Regions from separate parts of the Roseateles paludis genome, predicted to be linked through region 1. Evidence: riboswitches for the same ligand, from Rfam matches in the RefSeq annotation. Region 1 holds a riboswitch; the other holds the start of a gene.
What was found. Region 1 has a riboswitch for S-adenosylhomocysteine ahead of ahcY (adenosylhomocysteinase). Riboswitches for the same ligand answer to the same signal wherever they lie in the genome.
Positions count from the first base shown of each region.

Region 2: linked by a shared signal. The riboswitch ahead of metH (methionine synthase) and the one ahead of ahcY (adenosylhomocysteinase) in region 1 are both predicted to bind S-adenosylhomocysteine.

Region 1 is NZ_JBDPZD010000001.1:516,184-519,517, forward strand. Features, by position in the region: gene ABDJ85_RS02390 (DNA glycosylase AlkZ-like family protein) at 1-440, shown strand, start outside; gene ppk2 (polyphosphate kinase 2) at 511-1,671, shown strand; S-adenosyl-L-homocysteine riboswitch at 1,744-1,819, shown strand; gene ahcY (adenosylhomocysteinase) at 1,898-3,295, shown strand; gene ABDJ85_RS02405 (TlyA family RNA methyltransferase) at 3,295-3,334, shown strand, end outside.
Region 2 is NZ_JBDPZD010000001.1:791,792-795,125, reverse strand. Features, by position in the region: gene metH (methionine synthase) at 1-1,548, opposite strand, end outside; S-adenosyl-L-homocysteine riboswitch at 1,566-1,634, opposite strand; gene ABDJ85_RS03780 (HD-GYP domain-containing protein) at 1,729-2,934, shown strand; gene ABDJ85_RS03775 (TetR/AcrR family transcriptional regulator) at 2,899-3,334, opposite strand, start outside.

The DNA.
Region 1 (3,334 bases):
CCCACCAGTGGGCCGACCTGCGCAAGCCCACGCTGGCCCGGGCCAAGGCACGCCTTGCGCACGCCAAGGTCGAGGGTGTCGACTGGTACTGGCCCGCCGACGAAGACCCCCGGCGCGGCTGGCGCATCCCGGCCAAGGTGCGCCTGCTGGCGCCGTTTGACCCCGTCGTCTGGGACCGCCGCCGCTTCGAGCTGCTGTGGGGCTGGGCTTACCGCTTCGAGGCCTACACGCCGGCGGCGAAGCGCGTGCGCGGCCACTACGCGCTGCCGTTGCTGTGGCGCGACCAGGTCATCGGCTGGGGCAACCTCAAGGTGGTGGGCGGCCAGTTGCAGCACGAACTCGGCTTTGTGAATAAGCGCCCGCGCGAGCGCGAATTTGCCGAGGCACTGGACGCCGAACTGGCCGCCTTGCGCGGCTTCCTCGGCCTGGACGCGGCTTGATGACGATCAAACCGGCGGCAGCCGGCCAGGCGGAGCATGGATGGTTTCAGCCCTCCTGCAGTCCACCTCCATGACAACAGCACCCCGCCCTCGCACTCAAGCTCGCACCCCCCGCAAGACCTCACGCCCGGTCAGCAGCGGCGACACCGCCCCGCGCCTGAACGGTGCCGGCATCGAGCAGCACCAGGTCAGCCGCGCCGTCACGCGCAAGCAGGCCGTGCAGGCCGAGACCCTGGCCGAGCTGCTGCGCCGCAATGCGCGTGCCGAGCGCCCGGCCGCCGCGCTGGCCGAGGAGCTCAAGGTGCTGCTCGAAGGCACGTCGGACGACGAGCGCCGTGCCCTGCGCCGCGCGCTGCAACAGCATGAGGACCCGGCCAAGCCCGACCCCAACGGCGAGGCCGACACCGCCCTCAGCGCCGGCTGGCGCACGGGCGCCTACCCCTACCAGAACCTGCTCTCACGCAAGAGCTACGAGAAGCAGAAGTACCGGCTGCAGGTCGAGCTGCTCAAGCTGCAGGCCTGGGTCAAGGAGACCGGCGCGCGCGTGGTCATCCTCTTCGAGGGGCGTGACGCGGCCGGCAAGGGCGGCACCATCAAGCGCTTCATGGAGCACCTCAACCCCCGGGGTGCGCGCGTGGTGGCGCTGGAGAAACCCAGCGAGGTCGAACGCGGCCAGTGGTACTTCCAGCGCTATGTGAACCACCTGCCCACGGCGGGCGAGATCGTGCTCTTCGACCGCAGTTGGTACAACCGCGCTGGGGTCGAGCGCGTGATGGGCTTTTGCTCCGAGCACGAGTACCAGGAGTTCCTGCGCCAGGCGCCCGAGTTCGAGCGCCAGCTGGTGCGCTCGGGCATCCACCTCTTCAAGTTCTGGTTCTCGGTCAGCCGCGACGAGCAACGCCGCCGCTTCAAGGAGCGCAAGCTGCACCCGCTCAAGCAGTGGAAGCTCAGCCCCATCGACATGGCCAGCCTCGACAAGTGGGACGACTACACCCGCGCCAAAGAGGCCATGTTCCTGCACTGCGACACCAGTGACGCGCCCTGGACCGTGATCAAGAGCGACTGCAAGAAGCGCGCGCGCCTCAACGCCATGCGCTACGTGCTGCACCGCCTGCCCTTTGCCAACCGCAACCTGGAGCGCATCGGCCCCGTGGACCCGCTGATCGTCGGCCGGCCGGCCTTGGTGTCGCCGCGCGGCGAGGACGTGCTGGCGGCCACGTCGGCCGGCTGACGCGGAACAAGCCTCCCCCGGCCGTGCATTTCGCCCGGCCGGGCGGCGGGCGTCCGGCCTAGAATGCGCCCTCTTTCCGAGGAGCGTTGCAACCTCTGTCCTAGAGGCCAGGCTCGGAAATCTTCATCTGCAACCGCGCTCACCCGCTGGCCCAAGCGTGCCGGGGTGATCGACTTGATCCTTCTGCATGCGCGCCCAGCGGCTTCAGTCGCTTGAAGGAGCTCGCATGTCCGCCACCCCCTACATCGTCAAAGACCTCAGCCTTGCTGACTGGGGCCGCAAGGAAATCGCCATCGCCGAGCACGAGATGCCGGCGCTGATGGCCATCCGCCGTGAATACGCCGCCAGCCAGCCGCTCAAGGGCGCGCGCATCACCGGCAGCCTGCACATGACCATCCAGACCGCCGTGCTGGTCGAGACCCTGCAGGCGCTGGGGGCCGATGTGCGCTGGGCCTCCTGCAACATCTTCTCGACCCAGGACCATGCCGCCGCCGCGCTGGCCGCCAAGGGCACCCCCGTGTTCGCTTACAAGGGCGAGACCCTGGAGGACTACTGGGACTACACGCACCGCATCTTTGAGTTCGGTAGTCAAGGCCCGAACATGATCCTGGACGACGGCGGCGACGCGACGCTCTTGATGCACCTCGGCCAGAAGGCCGAGAAGGACCTTGGCGTGCTGGCCAACCCCGGCAGCGAGGAAGAGCGCGTCCTTTTCGCCGCCATCAAGGCCAAGGTCGCGGCCGACCCGACCTGGTACACCCGCATGGCCAGCCAGATCATCGGCGTGACCGAAGAGACCACCACGGGCGTGCACCGCCTGAAGGAAATGGCTGCCAAGGGCACGCTGCTGTTCCGCGCCATCAACGTCAACGACAGCGTCACCAAGAGCAAGTTCGACAACCTCTACGGCTGCCGCGAGTCCCTGGTGGACGGCATCAAGCGCGCCACCGACGTGATGGTGGCCGGCAAGATCGCCGTCGTGGCCGGCTATGGCGACGTGGGCAAGGGCTCGGCCCAGGCGCTGCGTGCGCTGTCGGCCCAGGTCTGGGTGACCGAGATCGACCCCATCTGCGCGCTGCAGGCCGCGATGGAAGGCTACCGCGTCGTGACGATGGAATACGCCGCCGACAAGGCCGACATCTTCGTCACCACCACCGGCAACAAGAACGTCATCCGCCACGAGCACATGGCCGCGATGAAGAACAACGCCATCGTCAGCAATATCGGCCACTTCGACAACGAGATCGACGTCGCCTCGCTGGAGAAGTACCAGTGGGACGAGATCAAGCCGCAGGTGGACCACGTCATCTTCCCGGACGGCAAGCGCATCATCCTGCTCGCCAAGGGCCGCCTCGTGAACCTGGGCTGCGGCACCGGCCACCCGAGCTATGTGATGAGCAGCTCGTTCGCGAACCAGACGATTGCGCAGATCGAGCTCTTCGCCCACAAGGACGCCTACGACATCGGCAAGGTCTATGTGCTGCCCAAGCACCTGGACGAGAAGGTCGCGCGCCTGCAGCTGACCACGCTCAATGCCCAGCTCACCGAGCTGACCGAGGAGCAGGCCGCCTACATCGGCGTGCCCAAGTCGGGTCCCTACAAGCCCGACACCTACCGGTACTGATGAGAGCCGACCAACTCCTCGTCGCCCAGGGCCTTGCGC
Region 2 (3,334 bases), 280 kb from region 1:
GGCGCCGCCGATGAGCAGCGGCGTTTGCTGGCCGACGAAGTACGGGTCGCGCTGCATCTCGGCGGCCACGTGCTGCATCTCTTCGAGGCTGGGGGTGATGAGGCCGCTGAGGCCGATGATGTCGGCGCCCTCTTCCTTGGCCTTCTTGAGGATGTCCTGGGCCGGCACCATCACGCCCATGTTGACGACCTCGTAGTTGTTGCACTGCAGGACGACGGTGACGATGTTCTTGCCGATGTCGTGCACGTCGCCCTTGACGGTGGCGATGACGATCTTGCCCTTCGGCTTCGCGTCGCCACCGGCGGCCACGAGCTGGCGCTTTTCTTCCTCGATGTAGGGCACGAGGTGGGCCACGGCGCTCTTCATCACGCGAGCGCTCTTGACCACCTGGGGCAGGAACATCTTGCCCTGGCCGAAGAGGTCGCCCACCACGTTCATGCCGGCCATCAAGGGGCCTTCGATGACGTGCAGCGGCCGGCCTCCGCTGGCCTTGATGGCCTGCCAGGCCTCTTCGGTGTCTTCGGTGATGAAGTCGGTGATGCCGTGCACCAGCGCGTGGCTGAGGCGGGCGTTGACATCGCCCGCACGCCAGGCCAGGCGAGCCGAGTCGTCCTTGCCGGCGCTCTTGGCGCGGTCGGCGATTTCGACGAGGCGCTCGCCGGCGTCCTTGCGACGATTGAGCACCACGTCTTCGACGCGCTCACGCAGCTCGGGGTCGAGGTCGTCGTAGACGCCGATCATCCCGGCGTTGACGATGCCCATGTCCATGCCCGCCTGGATGGCGTGGTACAGGAACACGGTGTGGATGGCCTCGCGCACCGGCTCGTTGCCGCGGAAGCTGAAGCTCACGTTGGACACACCGCCCGAGACCTTGGCGCCGGGCAGGTGCTGCTTGATCCAGCGCGTGGCGTTGATGAAGTCCACCGCGTAGTTGTCGTGCTCCTCGATGCCCGTCGCGATGGCGAATATGTTGGGGTCGAAGATGATGTCCTCGGGCGGGAAATCGACCTCGTCCACGAGGATGCGGTAGGCCCGCGCGCAGATCTCAGTCTTGCGGGCAAAGGTGTCGGCCTGGCCTTGTTCGTCAAAGGCCATCACCACGGCGGCGGCGCCGTAGCGGCGCACGAGCTTGGCTTGGCGCTTGAACTCGGCCTCGCCTTCCTTGAGCGAGATGGAGTTGACGATGCCCTTGCCCTGGATGCAGCGCAGGCCGGCCTCGATCACGCTCCACTTGGACGAGTCGATCATCACCGGCACGCGGGCGATCTCGGGCTCGCCGGCCATCAGGTTCAGGAAGCGCACCATGGCGGCCTGGCTGTCCAGCATGGCCTCGTCCATGTTGACGTCGATCACCTGCGCGCCGTTCTCCACCTGCTGGCGCGCCACGGCCAGCGCTTCTTCAAACTGCCCGGCCAGGATCAGGCGCGCAAAGGCCTTGGAGCCGGTGACATTGGTGCGTTCGCCGATGTTGACGAAGAGCGTGCCGGCGCCAATGGCGACGGGCTCCAGGCCGGAGAGCTTGAGGGGGGGCGGGGGCAGAACAGACATGGCGACACCGAGGCTAGATTCGGTGAGCGCGGTTGAAGTCATCCGAGCCTGGCGGGGCGGGTCCCGTCGCAGCGCTCCTCGGAGAACTGCGCATTTTATTGGCTCGATCCAGGAAATCGGGCACAACAGACCGGGTTCACCGGCCTTTCATCGCCTTGACCCCTGGCCAGAATCCTCACCATGGCTGACGAACTCGTCCAGCTGCCGGCGGGCATGCTCCGCCCGGGGCAGACCTTGAGCTTTGCGCTTTACGACGCGCAAGGCCATTTGCTGTTCGCGCGCGGCCAGGTGCTGACCAACACGCCGCAGGCGCGCGCCCTCATCAATGGCGGCGCCTGGGTGATGCCGCAGGACACCCAGGACTACCGCAACCAGCTCGCCCACAAGATGGACACCCTGATGCTGCAGGGCGCCAGCTTGAGCGAGATCGCCAAGGCGGAGCAGGACTTCCGCTACGCCGGCAAGGCAGCGCCCCCGAAGCCCACTCTCACCCCCCGCGAGATCTGGACCGACCTGATCGCCCAGACCCACCAGCTGCTGCGCCAGGCCGACCCGCCCGACTTTGCGGCCCGCGTGAGCGGCTTGCGCGACGCGGTGCTGCGCCGCCTGCACGCCGCGCCCGATGGCACGCTGCTCTACCTGGTGTTCGAGAACAGCCTGTCCTTCACCGAATACTCGGCCCGCCATGCGCTCTTGAGCCTGGTGCTGGCCGACCTGGCCGCCGAGAAGCTGGCCATGCCCGCCCCCATGCGCGAGGCCCTGCAAGGCGCGGCGCTGACCATGAATGTGGGCGCCTCCAGCGCGCACGACCGCCTGGCCGCCCGCGCCGAGGTGGCCAACGAGGCCGAGCGCCTGGCCCTGGCCAACCATGCGCGCGAAGCCGTGGCAATGCTGGAGCGCCAGGGCATCAAAGACCGGCTGTGGCTGGACGCCGTGCGCGGCCACCACGATGCCGGCCCCGGCCCGCTGGCTGGCCGCACGCCCGGCGAGGCGCTGGCCCGCGTGCTGCGGCGGGTGGACCAGCTCGGTGCCCGGCTTTCGCCCCGGCGCTCACGCGGCGCGCTCAGCGGCGGCGCGGCGGCACGCGGCGTCTACTTTGACGAGACCGGCCAGCCCGACGAGGCCGGCGCCGCGCTGATCAAGGCCGTGGGGCTCTATCCGCCCGGCAGCATCGTGCGCCTGGCCAACGGCGAGGTGGGCGTGGTGGCCAAGCGTGGCTTCTCGGCCAATGAGCCGCAGGTGGCCGTGCTGGTGGGCAAGAGCGGCACGCCGCTGACCGACCCGGTGCTGCGCGACACCCGCCTGGCGGCCCAGGCCGTGAGCGCCAGCCTGGCGCCCACCGAGCTGAAGCTACACGTCAACCTCGACGCGCTGCTCAAGCTCTGAAGCTTCCTTTGGCGCGCAAACCTTCAGCGCCCCCCAGACGATGCGGACGATCAGCGCCTCGGCGCGCGCAAAGTCCGCGTCGTCGAGCACCGGCTTGTCCATGAAGAGCGCGAACTGCGGCCCCAGGTCGGCATAGGCCTGGGTGCTGCCCCAGAGCACGAAGATCAGGTGGGTGAAGTCCAGGCGCTCGATGCGGCCCTCTGAGGCCCAGCGCTCAAAGCGCTCCACATCGGCCTGCAGCAGCGGCTGCACGCGCGTCTTGAGCACCTCGGCATAGCGCGGCACGCCGGTCATGATCTCGCGGGTGAACACCGCATTGCCAGTGGGCCGCTCGCGGCTGAACAGCAGCTTGGCGCGCACGTACTCGCGGATGGCCTGCTCGGGGTCGTCGGCGGCGGCC